Regions from separate parts of the Kribbella sp. NPDC031520 genome, predicted to be linked through region 1. Evidence: riboswitches for the same ligand, from Rfam matches in the RefSeq annotation. Region 1 holds a riboswitch; each other region holds the start of a gene.
The links. A riboswitch is a leader RNA that binds a small molecule or an ion and turns the genes downstream of it on or off. The one in region 1 is predicted to bind ZMP and ZTP.
Positions count from the first base shown of each region.

Region 2: it holds a riboswitch for ZMP and ZTP, as region 1 does, so the genes downstream of both, ACZ5BU_RS35165 (5-aminoimidazole-4-carboxamide ribonucleotide transformylase) here and ACZ5BU_RS08710 (bifunctional 5,10-methylenetetrahydrofolate dehydrogenase/5,10-methenyltetrahydrofolate cyclohydrolase) in region 1, are expected to answer to the same signal.
Region 3: it holds a riboswitch for ZMP and ZTP, as region 1 does, so the genes downstream of both, ACZ5BU_RS11435 (glycine hydroxymethyltransferase) here and ACZ5BU_RS08710 (bifunctional 5,10-methylenetetrahydrofolate dehydrogenase/5,10-methenyltetrahydrofolate cyclohydrolase) in region 1, are expected to answer to the same signal.

Region 1 is NZ_JBVIKS010000002.1:36,716-46,757, forward strand. It holds gene prcB (proteasome subunit beta) at 1-192, shown strand, start outside; gene prcA (proteasome subunit alpha) at 218-1,051, shown strand; gene ACZ5BU_RS08705 (NUDIX hydrolase) at 1,168-1,692, shown strand; ZMP/ZTP riboswitch at 1,705-1,790, shown strand; gene ACZ5BU_RS08710 (bifunctional 5,10-methylenetetrahydrofolate dehydrogenase/5,10-methenyltetrahydrofolate cyclohydrolase) at 1,833-2,693, shown strand; gene aroH (chorismate mutase) at 2,724-3,092, shown strand; gene ACZ5BU_RS08720 (prephenate dehydrogenase) at 3,100-4,176, shown strand; gene cmk ((d)CMP kinase) at 4,208-4,894, shown strand; gene ACZ5BU_RS08730 (lysophospholipid acyltransferase family protein) at 4,884-5,612, shown strand; gene der (ribosome biogenesis GTPase Der) at 5,605-6,972, shown strand; tRNA gene ACZ5BU_RS08740 (tRNA-Pro) at 7,044-7,118, shown strand; partial or broken gene ACZ5BU_RS08745 (group I intron-associated PD-(D/E)XK endonuclease) at 7,591-7,851, shown strand; gene ACZ5BU_RS08750 (MMPL family transporter) at 7,975-10,042, opposite strand, start outside.
Region 2 is NZ_JBVIKS010000008.1:217,459-227,500, forward strand. It holds gene ACZ5BU_RS35135 (S1 family peptidase) at 1-302, opposite strand, end outside; gene ilvC (ketol-acid reductoisomerase) at 414-1,433, opposite strand; gene ilvN (acetolactate synthase small subunit) at 1,461-2,099, opposite strand; gene ACZ5BU_RS35150 (acetolactate synthase large subunit) at 2,102-3,850, opposite strand; gene ACZ5BU_RS35155 (CHAP domain-containing protein) at 4,179-4,616, shown strand; gene ACZ5BU_RS35160 (class I SAM-dependent methyltransferase) at 4,711-5,430, shown strand; ZMP/ZTP riboswitch at 5,433-5,510, shown strand; gene ACZ5BU_RS35165 (5-aminoimidazole-4-carboxamide ribonucleotide transformylase) at 5,528-6,406, shown strand; gene ACZ5BU_RS35170 (AAA family ATPase) at 6,396-6,932, opposite strand; gene ACZ5BU_RS35175 (hypothetical protein) at 6,929-8,041, opposite strand; gene ACZ5BU_RS35180 (MoaD/ThiS family protein) at 8,073-8,336, opposite strand; gene ACZ5BU_RS35185 (WD40/YVTN/BNR-like repeat-containing protein) at 8,333-9,445, opposite strand; gene ACZ5BU_RS35190 (2-hydroxyacid dehydrogenase) at 9,459-10,042, opposite strand, start outside.
Region 3 is NZ_JBVIKS010000002.1:563,665-573,706, forward strand. It holds gene ACZ5BU_RS11430 (acyl-CoA dehydrogenase family protein) at 1-1,475, shown strand, start outside; ZMP/ZTP riboswitch at 1,478-1,556, shown strand; gene ACZ5BU_RS11435 (glycine hydroxymethyltransferase) at 1,585-3,033, shown strand; gene ACZ5BU_RS11440 (ATP-grasp domain-containing protein) at 3,076-4,254, opposite strand; gene ACZ5BU_RS11445 (aminotransferase class I/II-fold pyridoxal phosphate-dependent enzyme) at 4,251-5,378, opposite strand; gene ACZ5BU_RS11450 (DHA2 family efflux MFS transporter permease subunit) at 5,512-7,041, opposite strand; gene ACZ5BU_RS11455 (GbsR/MarR family transcriptional regulator) at 7,105-7,575, shown strand; gene ACZ5BU_RS11460 (hypothetical protein) at 7,625-7,798, opposite strand; gene ACZ5BU_RS11465 (amidase family protein) at 8,505-9,050, opposite strand; gene ACZ5BU_RS11470 (hypothetical protein) at 9,145-9,747, opposite strand; gene ACZ5BU_RS11475 (MFS transporter) at 9,722-10,042, opposite strand, start outside.

The sequences.
Region 1 (10,042 bases):
ATCGACGCCGCCGACGACGACTCGGCCACCGGCGGCCCGGACATGCTGCGGCGGATCTTCCCGGTGGTCGGCGTGGTCACGGCGGACGGTTACCGGCGACTGCCCGAGGACGAGGTGGCCTCCTTGGTCGACGCGGCCTGGGAGCAGCGGCACCAGCGTCCCGACGGCCCGGCCGCGGCGTCCCTGACCTGATCACCCCGAACTGACAGAGGACTCGATGAGCGTTCCCTTCTACGTCTCGCCCGAGCAGCTGATGCGGGACCGGGCGGACTTCGCCCGGAAAGGCATCAGCAAGGGCCGCAGCGCGATCGCGCTGCAATATGCCGACGGCATCCTGTTCGTCGCGGAGAACCGGTCGCCCGCGTTGCACAAGGTGGCCGAGATCTACGACCGGATGGCCTTCGCCGCCGTCGGCCGGTACAACGAGTTCGAGAACCTGCGGATCGCCGGCGTCCGGCTCGCTGACATGCGCGGGTACTCGTACGACCGTCGTGACGTGACCGGCCGCGCGCTCGCCAACGCGTACGCGCAGACCCTCGGCGCGATCTTCTCCTCCGGTGGCGAGAAGCCGCTCGAGGTGGAGATCCTGGTCGCCGAGATCGGCAACAGCGCGGCCGAGGACCAGATCTACCGGCTCACGTACGACGGCTCGATCGCCGACGTCCGCGGGTACGCCGTGATGGGCGGCCCGGCGGAACAGGTCGCGGACTACATCGGCGAGCACTACCGCGACGCCATCTCATTGGCCGGTGCGCTTCGCCTGGCCGTGGATGCGCTCAGCCACGACGGCACCGAGGTCCGGGAGCTGACGCCGGACCAACTGGAGGTCGCCGTCCTGGACCGGACCCGCTCCCAGGTCCGCAAGTTCAAGCGGATGACCGAGGAAACCGTCTCCAACATCCTTTCGGAGTCCCAGCCGGCGCCGGCCGAGGAGACGTCCGCCAAGTCCGAGGACGACACCGCGTCCGCGGAGGAGACCTCGGAAGTACCGCAGCCGGACGACGCACCGGTGGCCCCACCGGAAGACCCCGAAGACAACCGTCCGCTGTGACGGACCACCCCGAGAACTCAGCCGTCACCGACCACGTGGCGGCTGAGCCATCTCCGGACCCGTCAGCCCCTGTTTCGCCCGCTGGGGGTCAGCCGGCTGATCCGGCGCCCTGGGAGTTGCTGGGGGAGGAGCTGGGGTTCGAGCGGTTCCTGTCGGTGCGTCTGCGGCGGTACCGGATGCCCGACGGGCGTGAGGTCGAGTGGGACGTGTTCGGCCGTGAGGCCGGCGTCAACGCGGGGGTGACCGTGCTGCCGCTGACGCCGGAGGGGCGGATCGTGACGATCCGGATGTTCCGGGCCGGTCCGGACAGTGTGGTCACGAACCTTCCCGGTGGGCTGGTGGAGCCCGGGGAGGAGGTGGCGGTCGCGGGTGCGCGGGAGCTCGAGGAGGAGACCGGGTACACCTGCGAGACCCTCGACGTGGTCGGCTGGCAGTGGTCCGGGGCGTCCTCGACGTTCCGGAAGTACGTCGCGATCGCCCGCGGCTGCCGCCCCGACGGCAAGCAGCAACTGGACGAGACCGAGGACTGCGTCCCGGTCGAGCTCACCGTCGACGCCTTCCGTGCCGAGCTCCGCAATCCTGGCGCGATGACCGGGATCGACGCCGCCTACCTGGCCCTGGACCACGCTGGTCTGCTCTGACTGGATATCCTGACGGTGGACCGCGACTGGCGTTGAGGTGGAGGAACCACCGGGGAACGGTCTGCCATCCGGCTTCGCCGCGCGCCTGGGCACCTTCGTACCAAGAGGGTGTCTGGGAACCCTCACAGAGGAGTGCGCGCATGAGTGCTGAGCTGATGATCGGGACCGACCTCGCCGCCGAGATGGTGGCCAAGGCGGCGGAGCGGGCGAGTGCCCTGCGGGAGCGGTACGGCGTACAGCCGTGCCTGGCGACGGTTCTGGTCGGCGACGATCCGGCGTCGGCGACGTACGTACGGATGAAGCAGAACCGGTCGAGGAAGGCCGGTATCGCGTCCCGCAGCGTCGTACTGCCGGCCTCGACGACCACCGAAGAGCTGGTCGCGGAGATCAGCAAGCTGTCCGAGGACCCGGCTGTGCACGGCATCCTGCTGCAGCACCCGGTTCCGGCGCAGATCGACGAGCGGGCTGCGTTCGAGGCGATCGACCCGGCCAAGGACGTGGACGGCGTGACGATGCGGTCGTTCGCGGCGATGGCGTTCGGGGACCAGGGGTTCCGGTCCGCGACGCCCGGCGGGATCATGCGGCTGCTGGCGGCGTACGACGTACCGCTCGAAGGCGCCCACGCCGTCGTGATCGGCCGCAGCCCGATCCTCGGCAAGCCGGCCGGTATGTTGCTGCTGGCATCGAACGCGACCGTCACGTACGCGCACTCCCGGACCCGCGACCTGCCCGAGCTCGTCCGCACGGCCGACGTGGTGGTCGCCGCGGTCGGTAAGGCGAACTTCGTCCGCGGCGACTGGCTGAAGCCGGGCGCGGTGGTCGTCGACGCCGGCTTCAACGAGGGCAACGTCGGCGACGTGCACTTCGCCGAGGCGGCCGAGGTCGCGAGCCTGATCACCCCGGTTCCGGGCGGCGTCGGTCCGATGACGATCGCGCTGCTGCTGGAGCAGACGGTCGACGCCGCTGAGACGGCTGTCCACTCCTTGACTACGCTGAACTAGGGTTGGGGGAGGCGAACGAGGAGGCGAGACGTGGCGGTACGGGCGATCCGGGGTGCCACCCAGCTGGACGTGGACGAGCGCGAGCATCTGCTCGAGCGGTCCGCGGAGCTGGTGAAGGCAGTCCTGGAGGCGAACGATCTGGAGAACGAGGATCTGATCAGCATCCTGTTCACCGTCACGTCGGACCTCCGGTCGGAGTTCCCGGCCGTCGCCGGCCGCCAGATCGGGCTCACCGACGTACCACTGATGTGCATGCAGGAGATCCCGGTGCCGCACGCGCTGCCGCGGGTCGTCCGGCTGATGGTGCACACCGAGTCGCCGCGCTCCCGGGACAAGATCCAGCACGTGTACCTGCACGGCGCCGTCGCGCTCCGTCCGGACCTGACCGGTGCCCAGTGAAGGCGGCATGGTGACTGAGCTTCGCGGGCCGGTCCGCATCGTCGGTACCGGGCTGATCGGTACGTCGATCGGCCTCGCGCTCGCCCGGCTCGGGGTGGTCGTGGAGCTCGTCGACGGCAACCCCGAGAACGCGCTGATGGCCGAACGGATCGGCGCCGGTTCGCGGCTGGTCGGGATCGAGCCGCAGCTGGTCGTGGTCGCCGTACCGCCCGATCACGTCGGCGAAGTCGTCGCCGAGCAGCTTCGGCAGACGCAGCAGTCGGGGGCGATCGTCACCGACGCCGCGAGTGTGAAGTCCAAGCCGCTCGCGGACGCGCGCAGCCTGGTTCCGGACGTCAGCCGGTACGTCGGAAGTCACCCGATGGCCGGCTCCGAACGCAACGGCCCGCTGGCCGCGCGCGCTGACCTGTTCGACGGTGCGACCTGGGCGATCACGCCGCACGCGACCAGCGATCCGGGCGCGATCGACCTGGTACGGCGACTCGCCGAGGCCTGCGGCGCCCGGACCGTCGAGCTGTCCGTGGACGACCACGACCTGGGCGTCGCTCGCGTCTCGCACCTCCCGCACCTGATGTCCGCGCTGGCCGCCGGGACGCTGGCCGACGCGCCGTCCTCACACCTGGAGCTGTCCGGGCAGGGCGTCCGCGACGTCACCCGGATCGCGGCCGGCGACCCGCGGCTGTGGACGCAGATCGTGTCCGCGAACTCGACCGCGCTGACCGGCCTGCTGGAACAGATCCGCGGCGAGCTCGACCGGCTACTCGTTGCCCTTGGCAAAGAAGAGGCGAACGACGAACTGACCGCGATCCTCGGCCAGGGCGTGTCCGGCGCGGTCCGGGTCCCGGGCAAGCACGGCACCCCGCACATCGACCTGGTCACGATCCTGGTCACGATTCCGGACCGCCCGGGCCAGCTGGCGAAACTGTTCGCCGACGCCGCCGAGTCCGGCGCCAACGTCGAGGACCTCCGCATCGACCACAGCCCCGGCCGCCCGGTCGGCGAGGTCGAGCTCGCGGTCAAACCCGGCTCGGTCGACCAGCTCGTCGACGTACTCACCGACCGCGGGTGGGTAGTCCACACTTAGACTGTCACCGTCCGAAGGTAATCTTCGGGGCATGATCATCGCTGTGGACGGGCCGAGCGGCTCCGGTAAGTCGAGCACGGCCCGCGGAGTGGCCACCCGGCTCGGACTGCGGTACCTGGACACCGGTGCGACGTACCGCGCGGTGACCTGGTCGGCGGTCGAGCGCGGGCTGGACCTGGACGACACGGCGGCGGTCGCGCAACGCGCCCGGGACCTGGTGCTGGAGATCAGCACCGACCCGGGTCACCAGTTCGTGATCGCCGACGGGACCGACATCACGGCCGCGATCCGGGAGCCGCGGATCAGCGAGGTGGTGTCGAAGATCGCCACCAACCTGGACGTCCGCAAGGAACTGATCCGGCGCCAGCGGGCAGTCATAGACGACGCGCAGACCGACGGCGGCATCGTCGTCGAGGGCCGTGACATCGCCACCGTGGTCGCCACCGACGCCGAGCTGAAGGTGCTGCTCACCGCCGACCAGGAGGCCCGGATGGCGCGCCGGGGCGCCGAGCTCGCGGCCGGGTCCGTGACCGCGGCCGAGCTCCGTGACCAGATCGTCCGCCGGGACGCCGACGACTCGACCGTGTCGGAGTTCCAGGTGGCCTCCGACGGCGCGGTCACCATCGACTCGACGTACCTGACCCTGGAGCAGGTCGTCGACGCGATCCGCCGGCTCGCACTCGAGAGTGTTCCTCAGGGCCGGAGTCATGACGGCTGAGGTCACGGGGCACAAGGATCTGCCCAGAACGGACGATCTGCCCCCACTCCCGTACCGCTTGGCGCTCCCGATGCGGAAGGTCGCCAAGCCGTACTTCTTCCGCAAGTACAAGTTGACCGTGCATCACGAGGACCGGTTCCCGCTGACCGGTCCGTTGCTGATGACACCGAACCACCTGAGCCTGCTGGACGCCCCGCTGCTCGGCGCGGTCGCGCCGCGGATGCTGCACCAGCTCGGGAAGATCGAGGTGTTCGGCGGCTTCCAGGGCAGGTTCCTGCACCGGATCGGCCAGATCCCCGTCGACCGGTCGTCGTACGACATGCTCGCGGTCCGCACGTCGATCAAGGTGCTGCGGGACGGGCGGGTGCTGAACATCTACCCGGAGGGCACCCGCGGGCCGGGCGACTTCGGCCGGATCCGGATCGGGGTGGCGTATCTGGCGATGGTCACCGGGGCGCCGATCCTGCCGGTGGCGCTGATGGGTACGCGGTTACCGGACGGCAGCGTGGAGACCCATCCGCCGTCCGGGAGCCGGATCGACATCGTGTACGGCGAGCCGTTCTCCGTGGACCGCGTACCCTTTCCCAGGAGACATTCCGACGTACAGGCGGTCGCCGACCACATCGGCGACGTGCTGCGCGCCCACGTGAAGGCGGCCGTCGACGAAACCGGCCACCCACTTCCGGGCTGGCGAGACCAGAAGGACCCTGATGACTGACCTGCCCATCGAAGTACCGACGCACGAGCGTGAGGACACCGGGCCCTTGCCCGTGCTCGCGATCGTCGGGCGGCCGAACGTGGGCAAGTCCACGCTGGTCAACCGCATCATCGGCCGCCGCGAGGCGGTCGTCGAGGACACCCCGGGCGTCACCCGGGACCGGGTTTCGTACGACGCGAACTGGGCCGGCCGGGAGTTCACCGTCGTCGACACCGGCGGCTGGGACCCGGACGCGGTCGGCATGGCCGCGCTGGTCGCGGCGCAGGCCGAGGTCGCGATCAACGCCGCCGACGCGGTCCTGTTCGTGGTCGACGCGGTGGTCGGCATCACCGACGCCGACGAGGCGGTCGTCCGGGTGCTGCGCAAGTCCGGCAAGCCCGTCGTCCTGGCCGCGAACAAGGTCGACGACCAGCGGATCGAGTCCGAGGCGATGAACCTGTGGGCGCTCGGCATCGGCGAGCCGTTCCCCATCTCGGCCATGCACGGCCGAGGGACCGGGGACATGCTGGACGCCGTCCTCGAGGCGCTCCCGGAGGCGCCCGCGGAACGCGATGGCGAGGTCGGCGGCCCGCGCCGGATCGCGATCGTCGGCAAGCCGAACGTGGGCAAGTCGTCGCTGCTGAACAAGGTCGCCAAGGAGGACCGCGTCGTCGTCAGCGACGTCGCCGGTACGACGGTCGACCCGGTCGACGAACTGATCACGCTGAGCGGCAAGGAGTACCGGTTCATCGACACGGCCGGGATCCGGCGCAAGGTCAAGAACGCCTCCGGCCACGAGTACTACGCCTCCCTGCGGACCAACGCCGCGATCGAGCGGGCCGAGGTCGTCGTGGTCGTGATCGACTCGTCCGACTCGATCACCGAGCAGGACCTGCGGATCATGAACGCGGTCGAGGAGGCCGGCAAGGCGCTCGTGATCGCGTACAACAAGTGGGACCTGATGGACGACGAGCGCCGCTACTACCTGGAGCGCGAGATCGACCGCGACCTGGTCCAGTTCCGCTGGGCGCCGCGGGTGAACATCAGCGCGCTGACCGGCTGGCACATGGACAAGCTCGTACCGGCCATCGAGGCCGCCCTGGAGGGCTGGCAGACCCGCGTACCGACCGGCCAGCTGAACGCCTTCCTCGGCCGCCTGGTCGCCGCCCACCCGCACCCGGTCCGCTCCGGCAAACAACCGAAGATCCTCTTCGGCACCCAGGCCACCACGATGCCGCCGACCTTCGCGATCTTCACCTCGGGCCAGATCGAACCCTCGTACCAGCGCTTCATAGAACGCCGCCTCCGCGAAGACTTCGGCTTCGTCGGCAGCCCAGTCCACGTACAGATCCGAGCCCGCCAAAAGAACAAGAAACGCTGACCGAACCCGGTAAGAACCACCCCTCGGCATGCTGTATGGTTTACCCCGGTTCGGTCTTCGGAACGAGCTGGCGGGCTGTGGCCTAGCTTGGTTAGGGCGCGTGTCTGGGGGACACGAGATCCCGAGTTCAAATCTCGGCAGCCCGACCGCCAAAGAGGGGCACCGATTCTGTCGGTGCCCCTCTTTACGTTTGTCCGCATGGATGAAACCGGGAACCGGCGTACCTGGACCGACACGCAACTGTCCGAGGCTGTCGCGAGCAGCCCGTCGTGGCGGGCGGTCGCTCGTGCACTGGGGTTGAAGAACACCTCCACAGGAGCGATCAGGCGGCACGCTGCGAGGCTCGAGCTGGATACATCGCACTTCACCGGACAGCGTCGCTGGTCCGATCAGCGGCTGCGCGAGGCCGTGGCAGGCGCGAGCTGCTGGGCGGACGTTCTTGTTGATCTCGGCATTGTGGACAACGGAGCAGAGCGGGTCCGGATCAAGGGTCATGCTGTCCGGCTGGGCTTGGACTGCACGCATCTGAAGTCGCCAGTGGCCCAGCCGGCACCCATCGCGATCTTCGACGAGGCGGTCCGGCCCGAGATGCTTCGGTATTCTGCCGCTGCGCTGGCGATGGCCTGGTTCACCCTGCGGGGATGTGCCGTCGCGCTGCCGATCGAGCCTCAGGAATACGACCTGCTCGTGACGACGTCCGACGGCATCCAGCGCGTGCAGGTCAAGTCCTGTGCAGCCCGAACCAAGCGCGGCTACTGGAACGTCGGCATCGGGCGGCGTCCGTACGTGCTGGACAAGTCCGCGGGAAAGGTGCCGTACGACCCGGATGCGATCGACTTGTTCTTCATCGTTCTCGGCGACGGCAGCATCTACGTCATTCCGAGTGCGGTCCTGGCGGGCCGCACCAGCATCTCGGCAGACAACTACACGCCGTACCGCGTTGGTGATGCCTCGAGTTTGCTGGGTGGGGCGCCGGGTGCATCCGGCGCCCCACGGCGTCGGTCAGCGTATGTTCAGGAGTTCGTCGGTTCGCGGTTCCTCGGGGACTCGAAGGGTTTCGCCTTCGATGTCTACTCGGGGGGTGAGGCGGTCCAGCCAGCGGGGGAACCACCAGGCTCGGTCGCCTAGCAGGCTGAGGATGGCGGGGACGAGCGTCATGCGGACGACGAAGGCGTCGATCAGGACGCCTACGGTGAGGCCGAAGCCGATGGCTTTGATGACGGGGTCGTGGACGAGGATGAAGCCGGCGAACACGGAGGCCATGATCAGCGCGGCGGCGGTGACGACGCGGGCGCCGTGACCGAGGCCCTGGACGGTGGCGTCGTTCGCGTGCCGGCCGTGCACGAACTCCTCCCGGACACGCGACACGATGAACACCTCGTAGTCCATCGCGAGCCCGAACAGGATGCCCATCATGATGATCGGCAGGAAGCTGACCAGCGGCCCGGGGGAGTCGACGCCGACGAGCTTCGCCAGGTGCCCCTGCTGGAACACCGCGACGGTGATCCCGAACGTCGCCCCGATCGTCAGCACGAACCCGAGCGTCGCCTTCAACGGCACGAGCACGGACCTGAACGCCAGCAGGAGCAGCAGGAACGACAACCCGATCACGACGAACAGGTACGTCGGCAACGCGTCGGACAGCTTGTTCGACACGTCGACGCCGACGGCGGTGTTGCTCGTCACGGAGATCTCGGTGTCGCCGGTTGCGAGAGGCTTGATCGCGGACCGTAGGCTCTTCACCAGTTCGGAGGTCTGCTCGCTGGCCGGTCCGCTGCGAGGGATCACCTGCACCAACCGCGTCGTACCGTCCTGACTGGCCGCGGCCGGCTGCGCCGCGACCACATCGGTCAGCCCCTGGGTCTTCCCCAGCACCTGCTGCGCCACGGCGTTGGCCGTCGCCGCATCGTTGCTCTTGACAACGACCACGAGCGGCCCGTTCGCGCCCGGCCCGAAGGCGGCGGCGGTGAGGTCGTACGCGACCCGCTGGTTCGTACCGGCCGCCGCCGAAGCACCGTCCGGCAACGCGAGCTGCATGTCCTTCGCCGGGATCGCCAGCAACCCGAGCCCGACGATGCCGACAGCAACGATCGGCACCCGCAACCGGGTGACCAACCGGCCCCAGCGGAACCCGAACCCTTCGACCGGCGCGACCGCGGTCGGCGCCTTCCGCAACTTCCGCGGCAGCACTCGGTTCCCGACGAACCCGAGCAGCGCCGGCAGCAACGTCAACGCGACGAGTACGGCGGTCAGCACCGTAGCGGCCGCGGCGAGCCCCATCGCGGTCAGGAACGGTACGCCGACCACCGACAGCCCAGCCAGCGCGATCACCACGGTCGCCCCGGCGAACAACACCGCCGACCCGGCGGTCGCGGTCGCCCGGGCGACAGACTCCTCCGGATCCATGCCTTCGCCGAGCTGCGACCGGTGCCGCGAGCTGATGAACAGCGAGTAGTCGATCCCGACCGCGAGCCCCAGCATCAACGCGAGGATCGGCGCCGTCGACGACACGTCGGTGAACGCGGTCACGACGAACAGCCCGGCCATGCCGGCGAGTACGCCGAGCAGGGCCGTCACGAGCGTCATCCCGGCGGCGACCAGCGACCCGAACGTGACGACCAGTACGACGGCCGCGACCGCGACGCCGATCACCTCGGTCGCGCCGATCTCCGGTACCCCGGCCTTGATCTGCCCGCCCGGCACCACCTTGAGGTCACCGTTGCTCAGCGCGCTGAGTCCGTCGTACCCGTCGCTGCTCGCGGCGGAGAGCTCGTCGGCGGGCTTGTCGAACTGGACGCTGATCAGCCCGGTCCGGCCGTCCGGGCTGATCGCCTTGCTCATGAGCGGGTCGATCGCGGCGATCACCTCGGGTACCTTCGCGACCTTGGCAACGGTGACGCCGACCGCGGCCTTCACGGTCGGGTCGGCGAGCGTCTTGCCCTCCGGTGCCTGGACGACGACCGTCGCGGACGCGCCGCTCGCAGCGGGCAGCTCCTGCTTGAGGGCGTCGAGTGCACGCTGCGACTCGGTGCCCGGGATCGAGAAGGTGTTCGCGGTCTTGCCGCCCAGC
Region 2 (10,042 bases), on a different contig from region 1:
TCACCGCTGCCCGCGCAGGTCGTGGCCAGTACCCGGACCACCGCCGGTCCGGCGGATTTCAGTACGGCGTCGGTGTCGATCCGCAGGCTGCGCTGCCGCAGGTACCAGCCCGTACCCGCGCCGGCCGCGACGATCAACAGCAGCACAATCAGGCCGGCCAGGAAGCGGCCGAAGATCCACGGTCCGCGTACGGGTGGCTGGGGGCCTCCCGGCCGGCTGGGTGCCTCGAGCTGGGTGATCGACCCGGCGTCGGCCGGGAGCCGCCGGGGCGGTCGCGGCAGCGCGGTCCTGCCGTTGTCCACGACCGCTCACCTCCGCCAGTTCACGCCTGCGACCACAACCGTCACACATTGTTGCAAACCAAAAGGCCCGGGCCATCCACCTGGATGGTCCGGGCCTTTCACGGAGGTCGGTCAGCGGGCCGCGCTGCCCTCGACGTAGTCGTCGTCGTGGGACTTGACCCACGCCATCAGGCCGCGCAGTTCCTTGCCGACGGCCTCGATCGGGTGCTCCTGGCTCTTCTTGCGGAACTCCGCGAACTCGGGCGCGCCGGCGTCCTGGTCGGCGATGAAGCGAGCCGCGAAGGTGCCGTCGGTGATGTCGCCGAGGACCTCCTTCATCCGGGCCTTCACCGACGCGTCGATGATCCGCGGGCCGGACACGTAGTCGCCGTACTCGGCGGTGTCGGAGACCGACCAGCGCTGCTTGGCGATACCGCCTTCGTAGATCAGGTCGACGATCAGCTTGAGCTCGTGCAGGCACTCGAAGTACGCGACCTCGGGCTGGTACCCGGCCTCGGTCAGCGTCTCGAAGCCGGCCTGGATCAGCGCCGACACACCACCGCAGAGGACGGCCTGCTCACCGAACAGGTCGGTTTCGGTTTCCTCGGTGAAGGTGGTCTTGATACCGCCGGCGCGCAGACCGCCGATGCCCTTGGCGTACGAGAGCGCGAGGTCCCACGCCTTGCCGGTGGCGTCCTGCTCGACGGCCACCAGTACCGGTACGCCACGGCCCTCGGAGTACTCGCGGCGGACCAGGTGACCCGGGCCCTTCGGCGCGACCATGAACACATCCACGCCGGCCGGCGGCTTGATGTAGCCGAACCGGATGTTGAAGCCGTGCCCGAAGACCAGCGCGTCGCCGTCGACCAGGTTCGGCTCGATGGCCTCCTTGTACAGCTTGCGCTGCGCCGGGTCCGGAGCCAGCACGACGATCACGTCGGCCTCCTCCACCGCCTCGGCCGGCGTGACGACCCGCAGGCCCTGTGCCTCGGCCTTGGCACGGCTCTTCGAGCCCTCCGGCAGGCCGACGCGGACGTCGACGCCGGAGTCGCGCAGCGAGAGCGCGTGCGCGTGGCCCTGCGAGCCGTAGCCGAGAACGGCCACGTGCCGGCCCTGGATCACCGACAGGTCGGCGTTGTCGTCGTAGAACATTTCAGCAGCCACTTCGGGCACTTCTCCTTAGTGTTGATTCGGTACGGCGGCGGAACGGCCCGGCGGCGGCGCCGGTACCGGGTGCGAAGGATGGCGGTCGGCGGGTCGCGCCTGCACGTTCGGGGGTCCGGACTGGACGTGCGGCGGCGGCACCGGGACGGGCCGCAGCGTGCGGTCGGAGATCGAGCGGCTGCCGCGGCCGATCGCCACCATGCCGGACTGCACCAGCTCGCGGACGCCGAACGGTTCCAGCACCCGGAGCATGGCCTCGAGCTTCTCGGGATTGCCGGTCGCCTCGATCGTGATCGCGTCCGGTGCCACGTCCACCACCTTGGCGCGGAACAGCTGGACGGTCTCCAGCACCTGTCCGCGGGTCAGGGTGTCGGCCTTGACCTTGACCAGCAGCAGTTCGCGCTGGACGGTCTGGGTGGGTTCGAGCTCGACGATCTTGATCACGTTCACCAGCTTGTTGAGCTGCTTGGTGATCTGCTCCAGCGGCTGCTCGTCGACGGAGACCGCGATTGTCATCCGGGACACCTCGGGGTGCTCGGTCGGGCCGACCGCGAGCGAGTCGATGTTGAACCCGCGCCGGGAGATCAGCGCCGCCACCCGGGCCAGCACACCGTGCTTGTTCTCCACCAGGATGCTCAGTGTGTGCTTGGACATCGTTACAGCTCCTCGCTGTCCCACTTGGGCGCCATGTCGCGGGCGATCTGGATCTCGTCGTTGCTGACGCCGGCGGCGACCATCGGCCAGACCATCGCGTCCCGGTGCACGACGAAGTCGACCACGACCGGCGCGTCGGTGACCGCCATCGCCTTCTCGATGGTGGCGTCCACCGAGTCCTTGTCGGTGCAGCGCAGCCCGACGCCGCCCATCGCCTCGGCCAGCTTGGCGAAGTCCGGGATCTGGGTCGAGTGCAGGTCGGTGTTCGAGTAGCGCTTGTCGTAGAACAGCGTCTGCCACTGCCGGACCATGCCCAGCGACTGGTTGTTGATCACGGCAACCTTGATCGGGATGCCCTCCAGCGCGCAGGTGACGAGCTCCTGGTTGGTCATCTGGAAGCAGCCGTCGCCGTCGATCGCCCACACGGTCTTGTCCGGCCGGGCGACCTTGGCGCCCATCGCGGCCGGTACGGCGTACCCCATGGTGCCGAGGCCGCCGGAGTTCAGCCAGTGACCGGGCTTCTCGAACGGCAGGAAGTGCGCGGACCACATCTGGTGCTGGCCGACGCCTGCGGTGTAGATGGCGTCCGGGCCGGCGATCTGCCCGATCCGCTGGATCACGTGCTGCGGCGACAGCGTGCCGTCGTCGGGTTCGTCGTACCCGAGCGGGTAGCGGGAGCGGACGTCCTCCAGCTGGTGGCGCCAGGTGTCGTACGACGGGGTGCGGCCGGCGCTCGCGATCTCGGTCCTGAGGGCGGCGATCAGGTCGGTGATGACCTCCTTGCAGTCACCCACGATCGGCACGTCGGCGGCCCGGTTCTTGCCGATCTCGGCCGGGTCGATGTCGGCGTGGATGACCTTCGCCTCGGGTGCGAACGAGTCGAGCTTGCCGGTCACCCGGTCGTCGAAGCGGGCCCCCAGGCAGATCAGCAGATCGGACCTCTGGAGTGCGCCGACCGCGGACACCGAACCGTGCATACCGGGCATGCCGAAGTGCAGGTCGTGGGTGTCTGGCAGCGCGCCGCGGGCCATCAGCGTGGTGACCACGGGGATGCCGAGCATCTCCGCGAGTTCCTTCAGCTCGGCGCTGGCCCGCGCGCGGATGACGCCACCGCCGACGTACAGCACCGGCTTCTCGGCCGCGGCGATCAGGCGGGCCGCCTCGCGCACCTGCTTCGGGTGCGGGCGGGTCACCGGCCGGTAGCCGGGCAGCGAGAGCTCGGTCGGCCACTGGAAGTCGACCATCGACTGCATCGCGTCCTTGGTCACGTCCACCAGCACCGGGCCGGGCCGGCCGGTGGAGGCGATGTAGAACGCCTCGGCGATCGTGGTGGCGATGTCGTTCGGGTCGTTCACCAGGAAGTTGTGCTTGGTGATCGGCATCGTGATGCCGCGGATGTCCGCCTCCTGGAAGGCGTCCGTACCGATCGCGGCGCTCGCGACCTGCCCGGTGATCGCCACCAGCGGCACCGAGTCCATGTACGCGTCGGCGATCGGCGTCACCAGGTTGGTCGCGCCCGGGCCCGAGGTCGCCATGCACACGCCGGTCTTGCCCGACGCGGAGGCGTACCCCTGGGCGGCGTGGCCGGCGCCCTGCTCGTGACGTACCAGGATGTGGCGGATCTGGGTCGAGTCGAGCATCGGGTCGTACGCCGGGAGGATCGCGCCGCCCGGGATGCCGAAGACGGTGTCCACTCCGGCATGTTCCAGTGCGCGGATCAGAGCCTGTGCCCCGGTCAGCTGCTCACTCATGAGTGCCTTCCCTCAGTCCTGTCACGATATTTGTACTGTTCGCGACCGATCCATCCTCGCTCTTGCTTGTTTCCTTTGCGATGCCGGGTCTCGGATAGTCGCATTGGCAACAAAAAACCCCTTCCGCCGGGTTGGCTGAAGGGGCGCGCTCGACTCTGTGGTCGCGTCAGTCGGCGCGCCGCACAAGTACGAGGAGAATCGATCGCATGTAGGCATTATTCGCCGACACCGGGCAGCCGGGTCAAGTTCAGCCGCCTGCCGTCTCATTTCCTGAGACGCCCGTCTTACGTCCACTGTCTCCGTAACTTGATGACGCCGTGATGGCACTGTGAGGTTGGTTAGTTACGCCGCCAACGGTGAAGTCGGTCAGCAGGAGACACCGCCCGGCAGCAACTGCAACCCGTACGGACCGTGTGAGCCGTGGTGCGCGCATTTCGCCACCTGGACCTGGCGGCAGGCCGGGATCGACATCCCGAACTACGGCTTCACCGGTGACATCTACACCTGGGGCCAGGGCAAGGGCCGCGCGCACTCCGGCAACTCCGGGATGCAGCCCGGTGACATCGTGCTCTACGGCACCGGTCCGCAGGACACCGACACCAGCGTGCACACCGGCGTGGTCGTTGCCGTCGGCACCGACGGGAAGATCACCACGGTGGAAGGCAATTCGAACAACCAGGTCAGCAAGCACGGCCCGTTCGACCCCAAGCACGCGCAGAGCGCCGGACGCCCAGCCGACATCTACGGCTGGGTCGCGGCGCAGTAGCCCCTGAACGAGCCGATGCGGGGACTCGCCCCACCCGCATCGGTTCCTCCTAACCGCGTTGTTTCGTGTAGGTGGTGCTCCTAGCATTCGACGGGTGACCCTTGATCCGTACGGCGACGAGCAGCTGGTACACCTCTACGACCTGGACAACCCGCCCGGCGAGGACGACGCGTACTACCGCGGGCTGGCAGTCGGCGCATCCAAGGTCCTGGACTTCGGCTGTGGCACCGGCCTGCTCACGCGGTCCCTGGCCGCGCCGGGGCGGGTCGTGATCGGCATCGACCCGAGCCCGACGATGCTCGGGTACGCACGCCGTCAGCCCGGTGCCGACGCGGTCACCTGGATCGACGGCGACCACAAGGCCGTACGGCCGACCGGCGACGTGGACCTCGTGGTCAGCAGCGGCAACACGATGATGCACGTCGCCGAACACGCGGCTGCCTGCACCGCGCTGGCCGCCGCGCTGCGGCCCGGCGGGATGTTCGCGTTCGAGTCGCGCAACCCGGCCGCGCGGGCCTGGGAGCAGTGGACGAGCGAGGCGACGTACGGCGAACGCGACACGGTGGCAGGCCACCTCAAGGAATGGCTCGAACTGATCGAGATCGCGAACGGCCGCGTCGTCTTCGACGCCCACAACGTCTTCGAGGACGGCCACGACGCCGTCTACCGCAACGTCCTGTACTTCCGCTCCCCCGAGGAAATCACCGCCGACCTGCTCGCAGCAGGCTTCGCCGACGTGACCATCGAGGGCGGCTGGCACGGCGAGCCACTGACGGCCGAGTCCCGCCTGCTGGTCGTCCGGGCGACGAAGTAGGCTCGGGGTACCGCGACTGGCGAGGGTGGGGTACCACCGGGGAGCTTTCGAGCGGGGCGTCGTCCGCCTGGGCGCCCCGAGGTTCTCGGAGGTTGCGATGCGGTTGCGGTACGGGATGAATCCTCAGCAGGCGGCTTCGGTGGACGATCCGCCGTTCACGGTGGTCGCGGGTGGGCCGTCGTACATCAATGTGCTGGATGCGCTGACCGGTTGGCAGTTGGTGCGGGAGGCGGCGGGGCAGTTCGGGGTGCCGGCTGCGGCGTCGTACAAGCATGTGTCGCCGGCCGGAGCCGCGGTTGGATCGTCGGTCGCAGAGGCTTATGCGCGAGCGCGGGACGCGGATCCGAAGTCGTCGTACGGCGACTTCCTGGCGGTCTCGCATCCGGTCGACGCGGAACTGGCCGCAGTACTCCAGCGGGTCGTGTCGGACGGGATCATCGCGCCCGGATACGAGGACGGCGTACTGGAGATCCTCGCGGCGAAGAAGCGCGGGACCTACCTGGTGCTCGAAATGGACGCATCGTACGAGCCGCCGGCGGAGGAGGTTCGCGACGTGTACGGCGTACGGCTGACGCAGGAGCGCGACGTCGCGCCACTCCCCCACGACCTGCCGGACGACGCCGTACTCGGGATGATCGTTGCCCGGTACACCCAGTCGAACACCGTGGTGATGGTGAAGGACGGTATGGCGATCGGCATCGGCGCCGGGCAGCAGTCACGCGTCGACTGCACACGGCTGGCCGGTGAGAAGGCCGCGCTCTGGTGGTCACGCCACTCGGACGAGCCGCTCACCGGCGTCACGATGGTCTCCGACGGCCACCTCCCCTTCGCGGACAACGTCGAAGTAGCCCACCGGTACGGCGTGACTCACATCGTCGAGCCCGGCGGGTCGATCCGCTCCGGCGAGGTCGCCGCCGCGTGTGCCGAACTGGGCATCACGTGGTCCGCAACCGGCGTCCGCCTCTTCAGACACTGAGCAAATAGGAGCCCGAGGCAACAGCTTCACGAACCCGAGCGGCCGTCTCCGTAGCGTCCAGCCCGGTGGTGTCGATCGCGTGCGCCTCGAGCGCGCCGAGATCCGCGAACGCCCCATGCAGTCCGGTGAGCGCGTCGGCGTCGGTCAGCTCCGGCTCAGGCCGGTCCTGCCCGCGACGCAACGTCGTACCCAGATCAGGTCGGAGTACGACGTACGACATCGACCACCCGTCCTGCTTGGCCGCCTCGCGAAACGGGTCGAGAAACCACGGCCCGATGACCCCGTCCACCACTACGTCGTACCCGCCACGCGCATAAACGCCGACGGTCGCGACGATCGCATCGACGACGATCTCGTTCTGGCGCTCGGCGCCCGGGAGATACGGCGCGACAAAGCCGGTGCGAATGCCGCGGTAGTACTCGTCGGTCGTCAGATGCATCGTCGGCCGGTCGGCGTCGGTGGCGACGAGCTTGGCGACCGTGGTCTTGCCCGAGCCGGACGGACCGGTGAGGAGGAGGACGTTCATCGGGCGAGATCACCGCGGCCCTTGGTCGGCTTGGGTGAGAGGATCGCGGCAGCTCCGAAGTCGTAGCCCTCGCGGTCGCGGTCGGTCAGAGCCGCGCGCGGCAAGGGCTCTACCGGACGCACAGACGGGGCGGTGCCTCGCAGCGCTGGTTGCAGGTCGCCGATGAGGTCACGTGGGTCTCTGACCAGTGGCGTGCCGCGTTGCGGGAAGGGCTCGGTTGTAGCGAGCTGCCGCGTGTGCGAGAGGAGGTCGTCCCAAGTCATCCGGCCCTGGTCGTGCTCACGCACCAGCGTCCGCAACTGGTCGACGTTGAAAGCACGGTCCGGGAAGAGCTCGTCGCTCTGGCGCAGTGTGTAACGGTGACTGCCGAAAATGCCCTGCTGCGACTGCAGGAACGGCATCGAGAGCTCACGCGGCACGGCGATCCCCGTGCCGTCGCTGAACGCCGGGACAGCCAGGGACTCGCGGTTGCGCTCGATCAACAGCCCTAGACCGCGGTACGGCCCCGCGCGCAAGCTGAGGTCCGACTTGTCCGCGTCGCTGACTGCCGCTGCGAGGGGCCGGTCACTGGTCGCTCCGGTGATGACGCCGACCTCCGAGTCGAGCGCGGTCACCTGCGTGGCCATGATCAGCTCGTCGACGGCCTGGTACCCGTCAGGCGTGAACAGCTCCATCGCCTCGTACCCGTGCCGCTGCTCGTACTCACTCATCGCCTGATGCGCCGCGACCACGCTCAACCGCTCACGGTCCGGGCTCAGGTCGTACGGCGGCACCGGAGCCTTCCGATGCAGCGCCTGCTGCTCGTCCAGCACGATCAGGCCGGCCCGGTGCGGGCTGAGGTCGTACGCGTTCCCGGCCTCCTGGACGTGGTCGTGGTAGATCCCGGCGATCAACGCGAGGCCGACCGACTCGGGTGGCGCCGCCCCGGTTTCGACCAGCCGGCCCGCGCCCCGGGCCGCGTGCCAGGCGACCCGGAGGTTGTGCGTCGCGTTGTGATTGGCCCAGCCGTCGCGGTACCGCTGGTCGGTTCCGTACCTCCGGACCAGGAACTCGAACTGCGCACGAACGATGGCGGACGCAGCGACTTCGATCTCGTGAACGCGACGCACCGCCGTACCGTATCGAGTCGCCGGGCCACGGTCAGCCGCCGGCGACGCTCGGGAGGATGAGGAGCTCGTCGCCTTCGGACAGCGGGGTCCGGAGGCCGTCGAGGTCGCGGATGTTTTCGTCGCGCAGGTACACGTTGACGTGCCGGCGTACCGCTCCCTGCTCGTCGGTGAGTCTTCGCCTGAGCGGTCCGTCCAGCGCGGCGAAGGCCTCGGCCACCGTGGCGGCCTCGACCTCCACCCGTTCGGCCCCGCCCGCGAACGGGCGGAGCACCGTCGGCAGGCGGACCGCGATCATCCGACGACCGCTGCGCGCACGGTGAGTACGTCCGGCAGGTGACTCGCGACCTCGGACCAGGTGTCGCCGGCGTCGGCGCTCGCGTAGACGCAGCCGTCGCGGGTGCCGACGTACACACCGGCCGGATCGGCGGTGTCGGTCGTCATCGCGTCCCGCAGTACCGGGATGTACGAGACCTCGGGCAGCCCGGACGTCAGCGCTTCCCAGGTCGTGCCGGCGTCGCGGGAGCGATAGACCCGGCAGCGCGCCTCGGTCGGGATCCGGTTGCCGTCGGCGATCAGCGGGAAGACGTACACGGTGTCGGGCTCGTGCGGGTGCACCACGATCGGGAACCCGAAGTCCGACGGCAGGCCGTCCGCGATCGACTTCCAGATCGCGCCGCCGTCGTCCGACCGGTAAACGCCGTGGTGGTTCTGCGCGAACATCCGCTCCGGTACGTCGGGGTGCGCCGCCAGCTTGTGCACGCACTGGCCGAACTCCGGGTCCGGATCCGGCATGAAATACGCCTTGATGCCGTGGTTCGCCGGGGACCAGCTCTCGCCGCCGTCCGTCGTCTGGTACACGCCACCGGTCGACATCGCCACGCTCAGCCGCTGCGGATCGGTCGGATGCGGCAGCACGGTGTGCACCGCCTGCCCTCCGAACCCGGCGCCCCACTCCTTGCGGTGCGGGTGGTCCCACAGCCCGCGGACCAGGTTGAACGTCACGCCGCCGTCGGTCGACTTCCACAACGCGGACGGCTGCGAGCCGGCGTACACGACGCCGGGCTGGTCGGGCGGCGCCGCCTGGATCTGCCAGACCCGCTCGAGTGTCGCGTCGGCGTCCTTCGGGAAGCCGATCGAGCCCTCCGGCGGCTCGGCCCAGGTCTTACCGAGGTCGTCGGAGTGGAAGACCGCGGGACCCCAGTGCTCGCTGGTGCCGCCGACGAACAGCCGGGCACCGCTGGCACTACCGGCACTGCCGCCGCGGGTGTCGATGCCCACCGCGTACACGCCCTGCATCGCGAACTCCGGCACCGGCCCGTCGAGCCGCCAGTCCTTGCGGGCAGCGTCGCTCCGGCCGATCCAGAGCCCTTTCTTGGTCCCGATCAGCAGTACGGCCTCGGACATCGTCGTCCTCCCTCTAGCGTGGTGGACCCCCCACCACATTGATCAACGGTTCCCCGGACGCGTAGCGCTCCAGCTGCGCCCGCACCAGCCTGGCGACCCGCGGCGCGAACGCCGTCGAGGCGCCGCCGCGATGCGGATTGATCAGTACGTTCGGAGCAGACCACAGCGGATGTCCGGCAGGCAACGGCTCGGGGTCGGTCACGTCCAGCGCGGCCCGCATCCGCCCGGTGCCGAGCTCGGCGACCAACGCGTCCGTGTCCACGACGACACCGCGAGCGACGTTCACCAGCAGGGCGCCGTCCTTCATCCGCTCGAGGAACTTGGCGTCCACCATCCGCATCGTCTCCGGCGTCGCCGGAGTCAGCAGTACGACCACGTCCGCACGCGGCAGCAACTCCGGGAGCTCGGTCATCGGGTGTACGCCGTCCCGCTCCCGCCGCGCAACGCGGATCACGTCGCACTCGAACCCGCTCAGGCGGCGCTCCAGCGCCTCGCCGATCGCGCCGTACCCGAGGATCAGCACGGTTCGGTCGGCGAGCGAGTCGTCGACCTGGTCGTACGAGCTCGGCCAGACCTGGCGGTCCTGGTCGCGGACGG
Region 3 (10,042 bases), 530 kb from region 1:
GGTCCGAGGAGGCGCTTGCGCACGCCCTTCCGGCGAACCAGAACCCGCCGGTGCTGCGTACCCACGACCGGTACGGGAACCGCGTCGACGAGGTCGACTTCCACCCGTCGTGGCACTGGCTGATGCAGCAGGCCGTCGGGTTCGGGCTCCAGGCTGCGCCGTGGACCAGCGAGGCGCCCGTGCCGCACCTCACTCGCGCGGCCGGGTTCTACCTGTGGTCGCAGGTCGAGCCGGGGCATGGTTGCCCGATCTCCATGACGTACGCCGCCGTACCGGCGCTGCGGGCCGACGAGGCGCTGGCGAAGGAGTGGATCCCGCAGCTCGCGTCGACGGAGTACGACGTACGCCGGCTGCCGGCCGCGGCGAAGAACGGCGTACTGGCCGGGATGGGGATGACCGAGAAGCAGGGCGGTTCCGACGTACGGGCGAACGTCACGACGGCGACGCCGGTCGGGGACGAGTACCAGCTGCACGGGCACAAGTGGTTCTGCTCGGCGCCGCAGGTGGACGTGTTCCTCGTACTGGCGCAGGCGCCGGACGGGCTGAGCTGCTTCGTCGTACCGCGAGTTCTTGCCGACGGCAACCGGAACCCGTTCGCGCTGCAGCGGCTGAAGGACAAGCTCGGGAACCGGTCGAACGCTTCGTCCGAGGTCGAGTTCCACGGGACGATCGGCTACCGGCTCGGAGAGGAAGGCGCCGGGGTCCGGACGATCATCGAGATGGTGGCCGCTACCCGCCTCGACTGCGTCCTCGGGTCGTCCGCCCTCCAACGCCGCGCCCTGGTCGAGGCCATCTGGCACACCCGCCACCGCTCAGCCTTCGGCGGCCTACTGGCCGACAAGCCTGCGATGCAGAACGTGCTGGCGGACTTGGCGCTCGAGAGCGAGGCGGCGACGGCCCTGGGGATGCGGTTGGCAGCCGCAGTGGACGCCACGGTTGCCGGTGACCAGAGCGAGGCTGCCTTCCGGCGGATTGGGTTGCCGTTGGCGAAGTTTTGGGTTTGTAAGCGGACGCCGTTCATGGTGGCCGAGGCGCTGGAGTGTCTTGGCGGGAACGGGTACGTCGAGGAGTCGGGGCTGCCGCTGCTCTACCGGGAGTCGCCGTTGAACTCGGTCTGGGAAGGGTCCGGGAACGTGAACGCGCTCGACGTACTCCGGGCGCTGCAACGGCCCGAGTCGCTCGACGCCTGGCTGACGGAGATGGCCGCCGTTCAGGGTGCCGACCAGCGGCTCGATGCAGCCGTGAACGACGTACTGCAAGCGCTTGCTGACGCCGAGAATGCCGAAGCCGGTGTGCGAAGGCTGGCTGCGCTGATGGCCCTGTGCCTGCAGGGTTCGTTGCTGCTCAGGTACTCGACACCCGAGGTCGCGGACGCGTTCGTGGCGTCGCGATTGGCGAAGGACTGGGGTGGGGTGTTCGGGACGTTGCCGAGGACGACACCGTTCGAGCAGATCGTCGATCGCGCGATAGGGTGAGCCACGTCGCGACTGGCGCGCTGAAGGTGGATAACCACCGGGGAGCGAAACCCGTCGGCACCGTGCGCCTGGGTGCCTTCGACCCACTGCAACCGCAGGAGAGACAACGATGACTCAATCCTTCGACGCCGCCGCCGCGTCGGCCGCGTACAACAACGCGCTGCAGGTGATCGCCGCGGTCGAGCCGACCATCGCCGGCGCGATCAGGGCCGAGCTGGCCGACCAGCGGTCCTCGCTGAAGCTGATCGCCAGCGAGAACTACGCCTCCCCCGCCACCTTGCTCACGATGGGCAACTGGCTGTCGGACAAGTACGCCGAGGGCACCGTCGGGCACCGCTTCTACGCCGGCTGCCAGAACGTCGACACCGTCGAGCAGACCGCCGCCGACCACGCGACCGCGCTGTTCGACGCCCGGCACGCCTACGTCCAGCCGCATTCCGGCATCGACGCGAACCTGGTCGCGTTCTGGGCGATCCTGGCGCAGCGGATCGAGTCCCCGGCGCTCGCCGAGGCCGGCGCGAAGCACGTCAACGACCTGACCGACGAGGACTGGACCAAGCTCCGCAAGGCGCTCGGCGACCAGAAGATGCTCGGTATGTCGCTGGACGCCGGCGGTCACCTGACCCACGGCTTCCGCCCGAACATCTCCGGCAAGATGTTCAACCAGCACTCGTACGGCACGAACCCGGAGACCGGGCTGCTCGACTACGACGAGGTGGCCCGCACGGCGCGCGAGTTCAAGCCGCTGATCCTGATCGCCGGCTACTCGGCGTACCCGCGCAAGGTGAACTTCGCCAAGATGCGCGAGATCGCCGACGAGGTCGGCGCCACCCTGATGGTCGACATGGCGCACTTCGCCGGCCTGGTCGCGGGCAAGGTCTTCACCGGCGACTTCGACCCGGTCCCGCACGCGCACGTCACCACGACCACCACGCACAAGTCGCTGCGCGGCCCGCGCGGCGGCATGGTGCTCTGCCAGCCGGAGTACGCGGAGTCCGTCGACCGCGGCTGCCCGATGGTGCTCGGCGGTCCGCTCAGCCAGACGATGGCCGCAAAAGCGGTCGCCCTGGCCGAGGCGCGGCAGCCCGCCTTCAAGGACTACGCGCAGGCCGTCGCCGACAACGCGGTCACGCTGGCCGAGGGCCTGATGAAGCGCGGCGTGAAGCTCGTGACGGACGGTACGGAGAACCACCTCGTCCTGCTCGACGTCTCGTCGTACGGCATCACCGGCCGCCAGGCCGAGTCCGCCCTGCTCGACGCGGGCATCGTCACGAACCGCAACGCCGTACCCCGCGACCCGAACGGCGCCTGGTACACCTCCGGCGTCCGGATCGGTACGCCGGCCCTGACCACGCGCGGGTTCGGCGCCGACGAGTTCGACCGGGTGGCCGAGCTGATCGTGGACGTCCTGTCCGCGACCACCCCGACCACCACGTCCGCCGGCGCCCCGTCGAAGGCGAAGTACGTCCTCGCCGACGGCGTCGCCGACAAGACCCGCGCCGCCTCCGCCGAAATCCTCGACAAGCACCCGCTGTACCCAGGCCTCGAGCTCAACTGAACGCACGGACGGCGCCCGCCTGGGCGCGGGCGCTGTCCGACGTCAGTTGGTGACTGTTCCGGCCGGCGGATGACTGGGCAACGCCTTGCACACCTGCTCGGCGATACCGACGGCCTCGGTCGGGTCAGGGCCGTACGTCAGGACATAACCGAGCCGGCGGTGGTACGCGGTCGGCTCCCAGCGCCATCGGATCAGTCCGTCCGGCGCATCGATCGGATCCGGCGGCTGGGCAGGCAGCCCGTCGGCGAACAGCTCGTGGTCGCCATGGACGAACCGGATGGCTGCGGCCGCCTGGGCCGCACGGCCAACCGGATCCGTTCTCGGATCGAGGGCATCGAGCAGCACCTGACGCAACACGTCGACGCCGGTGCTCAGCTGCAGCAGTTCCCAGATGCGGTCGCCACCGAGCCGACGGTTGACCTCGACAACCTTGGGTCCGTCGTCGGTCAGCATGAGTTCCACATGTGCCGGCCCGTCCAGGTGTCCCAGCGCCGTCAAGGCTAGGAGCGCCTCGGTCCGGAGATCGCCGACGTCCACCCGGGCGGGCATGAGATGACCGACCTCGACGAAATGCGGCGGCCCGGAGGTGAACTTCTCGGTCACCATCAGGGCCTCGTGCCGGCCCGAGACCGATCGGGTCTCGACGCTGAACTCCGGGCCGGACAAGCGCTCTTCCGCGAGTACCGCACCCAGACCGGCCGAGCGGACCCAATGCCAGCCCTCCTCGGCCTGCTCGGCGCTGTCGACCGCGAAGACCCCCAGACTCCCGTTGCCGAGGTCGGGCTTGAGAACGATCGGGCCCGTCGCGGCGAAGGCGCGCACCTCGGCCGGATCGGAACACAGCCGGTGCCGAACCGGCCGGCACCCTCCGTCCGCGAGCAGATCCCGCTCAGCGCTCTTTCCCGGCCGCCGGTCCGCCGGCCCCGGGACGGACCGGATCCCGAGCTGCGCCGAGATCGCGGCCACCGCGGGCAGCGCGAATTCGCCGTACCCGGCCACCACGTCGAGCAGATCACTCCGGTGCAGAGCGGCGGCGGTTTCGAGGATCTCCGCGGGCCGATCCCAGCGCGCCACCCGCAGCCCGGCGGCCCATCGCTGATAGGGCGCGAGGTCGTAGCCACCGGGCATCCCGTCGAGCTGGAGCAGCGTGACGCGACCGGGCAGGCCGACAAGCCGGGCGGCCAACTCCGGCCAGGCGCCGACGAGCAGCAGATGCGTCATGACACCGCGGCCTTGTCGAGTGCGTCCCGGACGTCGCCGACCAGATCGGCCGTCGCCTCACAGCCACACGAGATCCGTACGAGACCGGCGGGTACTGCGAGATGCGGCCACGCACCGATGTCATTGGCGGTCGACTGCAGACCGCCGTAGCTGGTGGCCGGACTGATCAAGCGGCTCGCGCGGAGGAAACGATGCAGGTACGCGCGATCGGGCAGGCGGAAGGCCAGCAGACCACCGCCGAGCGTCATCTGCCGGGACGCGAGCTGGTACTGCGGATCGGACGGCGAACCCGGCCAACGCAGTCCGGTCACCTCGGCGCGCGTCGCGAGCAGCTTCACCAGAGCCGCCGCGTTCGCATTCTGCCGTTGCACTCGCAACTCCAATGTCCCGATCGACCGCAGCGCCAGCCAGCAGGTGAAGGCGGCCGGAATACCGCCGTGCAGATAACGCCAGTCCCGCAACGCCGTCAGCAACGCGGGGTCGCGGCTGCTGACATGGCCGAGCACCAGATCGTGGTGACCGCCGACGACCTTGGCATCGCTGCACATCACCAGATCCGCGCCCAGGTCCAGCGGACACTGACCCAGTGGCGAGGCAACCGAGTTGTCCACGGCCACCAAGGCACCGGCCGCGTGCGCGAGGTCGGTGATCTCGCGCAGGTCGTAGAGCTCCAGCAGCGGATTGCTCGGTGACTCGACCACGACGAGCCGGGCCCCGATGACGGCGGCCGGCAAGTCGGCCATGGTGTCGAGCACAACGGTCTCGACGCCCCGGCCGGCGAGCTGATCGGCGATCTGCCGGGTCTCGTAGTAGGTCCCGCCCTCGAACAGCACCAGCCGATCAGCGGGCCGCAGCAATCCGAGCAGTACGGCGGAGACCGCTGCCATCCCGCTGTTGAAGACGACCGACCGGCCACGATCGAGAGCCCCCAGCGCATCCTCGAGCTGATCCGCCGACCGATGCCCCCACCGGCCGTACCGGACCGGCGCGAGGTCGTCCAGATCCTGGTGGTACGCCGAAGCGAACTCAGGCGAGACGACCAAGGGACCGGCCGGCTGCGGGACCGGAATCGCAGCCCGCGCGGCGAGGGTCCCGACTCCGAAATCACCGTTCGTCCAGTCCATCCGCGGCTCCCCTCCGTGACCGGCCGTTCACCGGGCGCTGACGTACATTAACCGGTTAACAGCCGCCTGCACAGAGCTCGGAAGACCTTTTCACCTGGATCGAATCGACGCCGACGTGACCCGGGCCTCGAGCTCAGCCGACGTCTGGCTCCGACGCCTTCGTGCCGTGCTTCGGCATGAGCACGGCGGCCAGGACAGCTCCGGCGACGGCGATCGCCGCGGAGACCCACATCGTGGTGTTGAGGCTGGTGAGGAAGGCAGCTCGTACGCTGCGCGCAAGCGCCGGCGAGCCGGTCCTGGCGGCGACCGCGAGGCCGCCCGCGAGACTCCGCTCGGCCGCGTCGGCCAACTGCGCGGGCAAGCCGCCGACCTGGACGTGGTGCCGGTAGACCGAGTTGAGGACGGTGCCGAGGACGGCGACGCCGACCGTGCCGCCTACCTGGCGGAACGCCTGCAGGAGGGCGGAGCCGGTACCGGCGCGCTCCGGGTCGAGGACGCCGAGGGCGGCGTTCATTGCCTGGGGCATCGAACAGCCGAGCCCGAAACCGACCACCACGAACCAGATCGCGGTGTAGCCGTAGCCCGTACCGAGATCCGTGGACGCCCCGAGCACGAACCCGACAGCCATCACCGCGAACCCGGCCATGACGACCAGGCGCGTGCCCACGCGAGAGTCGACCGGTTCGGCGAGCTTGGCACCGACGGTCATGCCACCGATGAACGGCAGCAGCTTCAGGCCGGTGTGCAGGGCGTCCGATCCGTTGATGCCCTGGAAGTACTGCGGCATCGTGAACAACAGACCGAAGATCGCGAACACCGACACCGTCAGCAGTACGGCGCCACCGCTGAAGACCCGCTCGCGGAACAGCCGCAGCTCGATCAGCGGCTCAGTGTTCCGGCGCTGCCACAGCAGGAAGCCCGCGATCAGTGCGACGGCCAGCGCGAGGAACACGATCGTGACGCCGTCCGTCCACGAGGACTCGCCGGCTTTCGTCACGCCGTACACCAGGGCCGCGAGGCCGGCGCTGGACAACAGGATGCCGAGCCAGTCGATCGCCGGCCGGTTCGCGCTCCGGCTCTCCGGCACCAGCAGCGTGACCGCGATCGCCGCGAGGAACGCGATCGGGATGTTGATCACGAAGATCCACTGCCAGCCGGCGTGGTCGAGCAGCAGACCGCCGACGATCGGGCCGAGTGGCATACCGATGCTGTTGGCAATGACGAAGAAGCCGATCGCCTTCTTCCGCTCCTCCTCGGTGCGGAACAGTACGGTGATCAGCGACAGCGCCACCGGCACGATCATCGCCGCGCCGATGCCGAGGAACGCCCGGGCGGCGATCAGCTGACCGGCCGACCCGGACAGCGCGCAGGCGAGCGACGCGAGCCCGAACAGCGTCAGCGCGATCGCGATGATCTTGCGCCGCCCGTACCGGTCGCCGAGCAGACCGGCCGGCAGCAGCAGCGCGGCGAGCACCAGGTTGTAGCTGTTCGCCATCCACTGCAGCTGGCTGGTGGACGCGTCGAGGTCCTTGGCGAGCGTCGGCAGCGCGACGTTCAGCACGGTGGTGTCCAGACCGAGGACGAGTACGGCGAGACACAGCGCGATGAGCACACCGAACCGGCGGGCGCCGGTCAGTGTCGACTGCGGGGTGGTCGTGGTCATGAGATTCAAATTATCAGAATCTTGTGATAGTTGCGATAGATCAAATTACTGTAAGCTTCAACTGTGGTGGAGGAACCCAGCCGGGAGGCCGTCAGCCAGTTCGTGGAGCGGTTCGCGGGCGTCCTGGCGAACAGCGGCGTACCGACCATGTCGGCGCGCGTGATGGGCGCGATGCTGGTCAGCCCGAACGGGACGATGACCGCGGCCGAGCTGGCCGAGATGCTGAAGATCAGCCAGCCCGCGGTGTCCGGCGCCGTCCGGCAGCTGCTGCAGGTGTCGTTCATCTCCCGCGAGCGCCTGCCCGGGTCCCGCAAGGACCACTATCGGATCCGCGAGGACGTGTTCGCCGCGATCCTCGAACGCCGGAACCTCGCCCTCGGCGAGTGGGAGGCGACCAGCCGCTCCGGCGCCGCACTGTTCGGCGAAGACTCCCCCGTCTGCCGGCGCCTGACCGAGGCCGCCGACTTCTTCGCGTTCATCCACGCCGACATGGAACAGATGATCAAGGAGTGGCGAGCGGAACATCCTCGATGAACCGTCGCGAGGCCGGGCAGCTCGTCGGTACGGCCTGGCTCGACAGCGACTACCGGATCGCCTGGGAGACCCGGATCATGCGCCGCCGGGTGCCGCTGTACCGGGCCGGGATCGCCGTACTGCGCGCGCTCAACGCTGTCACCGGCGGGCGCGACCGGCCGTCGTTGAAGGTGACGCAATGGAACCGCGTCGGCCCGCACGGCGGGACGTTCGTGATGGACAAGCTCGAGACGATGACCGGGCGGACGGATCACCCGGTGACGTCGCGGGCCGAACTGCGGGCGCGTACGTCGTTCGCGTCCCGGCTGGCGCGGGCGATCTCGGCGGACGAGTGGCCGCAGATCATCTCCGAGTACGAGCGGCGCCGGCGTGGTGAGCGTCCGCAGTACCACTATGTCGGGCACCGGCCGCTGAACGCGGAGTCACACGCGCTGATGGACGAGGCGTGGGTGCGGGGCGAGCTGCCGACGGACAGGTTCCGGGCGTGGAACGTCATCAAGTACGAGGACGACGGCGCGTTCTACAGCGAGTTCTACACCCATGGCGACGCCCGCGGTTATCCCGGCGGCGAGACGAACCCGCGGTTCCGGCTCGGCCGGATCATGTTCGACGTCAGCTGGCGCGACAGGGCGACGCTCGCGCTCGAGCGTCAGGTACTGCGGCGAAGCCGGGTTCTTCGCGCGAAAGAGCTGGTCAAGTTCTTCCGGATCGAACTGCGGGAGATGTTCCGCCCGCCGGCCCCTCCCGCGGCGAACCCGACGAGGAAACGCCGGGACGCCTTCACCCCAGAGGTCATCGCCGCCGTCGCCGCCTTCGCCAAACCCAAGGAGCTCCGCTCCCCGACCGCCCGCGGCGAGACCACCCCCAGCCTGACCGCGCCTCCGCCATCGACGTCGCCAACACCCTCGCGAAGGCACTACCACCAGCAGTCAACGGACAGTTGCTGGCGGCAACTCCACGCAAACCCGCCGAGCAACAGCCAGCGCCGCCGCATCCATCCCATACGGCGCAACCACCTGAGCCCCCACCGGCAACCCACCCAACAACCCGACCGGCACACTCACCGCCGGATGCCCAGTCACGTTGAACACCCAGCACGGATCCCCGGTGACGATGCTCTCCTCGTGCTGATCGTAGCCATGGGCAACAGTCAGCGTGGTCGGCGTGACGAGTACGTCGACCTCCGCGAAGAGGTCGGCCAGCGCGGTGTTGTTCCGGTTCCGCACCTCGACAGCCCGCCGCACCGCAGCCGTCGTCATACCCCGTCCGTTGTCGAGCGCCGACAGCACGGGCCACGCTTCGTCGGTCGGTTCGAGCTCCAGCGGTACGTCGACCACGTCCACGCCACACACCGCCAACCGCTCCCGAACCACCCGATCCACACCCACGTCAGCCGCACACACCCCAAGCGTCGACCGATACGCCACCCGCCACTGCCGACTTTGAGAACCCACCAACCATGAATCGCCGCCCATGGTGGTTGGTGGATTCTCAAAGACGGCACACCCGCGGTGGTCAGCCGGCGGACCGCGTCACCTGGCCCGGCAAGTGACGAGGGCTGGCGGTGGATCACTCGGCCACCAGGGCGTACGCGAAGGCGAGGCGGCGGTCGAGCCAGTCAGCTCGCACCGTGATCAAGGTGGTGCCCTCGGAGTACATGGCGACCTGGTCGGCCGTGCGCCACTCGAGGGTGCGGGTCTTCGTGGGCTGGTCGCCGCCTTCGTCGCCGACGCCGGTCAGGCCGTCGAGGACTCCGACGAGCAGGCGGCTCGCTGCCTTGGCGGCCAGGCGGGCGGGTGGGCCGCTCAGCCATTCGGTGCGGCCCAAGAGCTCGGGACGACCGGGTTGGGTGATGCGCCAGTTCGGGCGCAGGAGCGGCCGGGTGGACGGGATGCGGGTGATCGTGCCGAGCTCGGTGCCGCCGGCATCAAGGACCGACCAGGTGTGCTCGGACGACTCCGCGACCCGGCAGAGCAGGTGGGTCAGGTCCGCGTCGAGGTAGAGCGAGCGGTCGGAGCCGACGTACGCGTACGGCGTGAGCACCCGGTCGTCCTTCGGGCCGGACGCCACCCGGATCGCGTTCGGACCCCACTCGATGCGGTTGCGGGTTCGGGTCGCGGGGCGTTCGACGTTCCCCAGGGTGAACTCACTGACGCTCTCCCAGCCGGACACTCGCTGAGTGTACGGGTGGCCGGACGCGGACCGCGGCCCACAGCACCAGGGCCGCGAACAGTACGGCGACCAGTACGCAGGCGGCCGGGATGCTCGACAGGCTGATCAGGGCGCCGAATCCGGTCATCGCGAGCGGCATCAGGGCCTCGTCGGACAGGTTCACGAGGCTGTAGCTGCGCCCGAGGTACGACGGATCGACCGACTGCTGGAACGCCGCCGACAACTGCGCCGACGCGATCCCCGCCGTACTCCCGATCATCGCCATCGCCACGAACACCGCGAGCTTCGGGGCCAG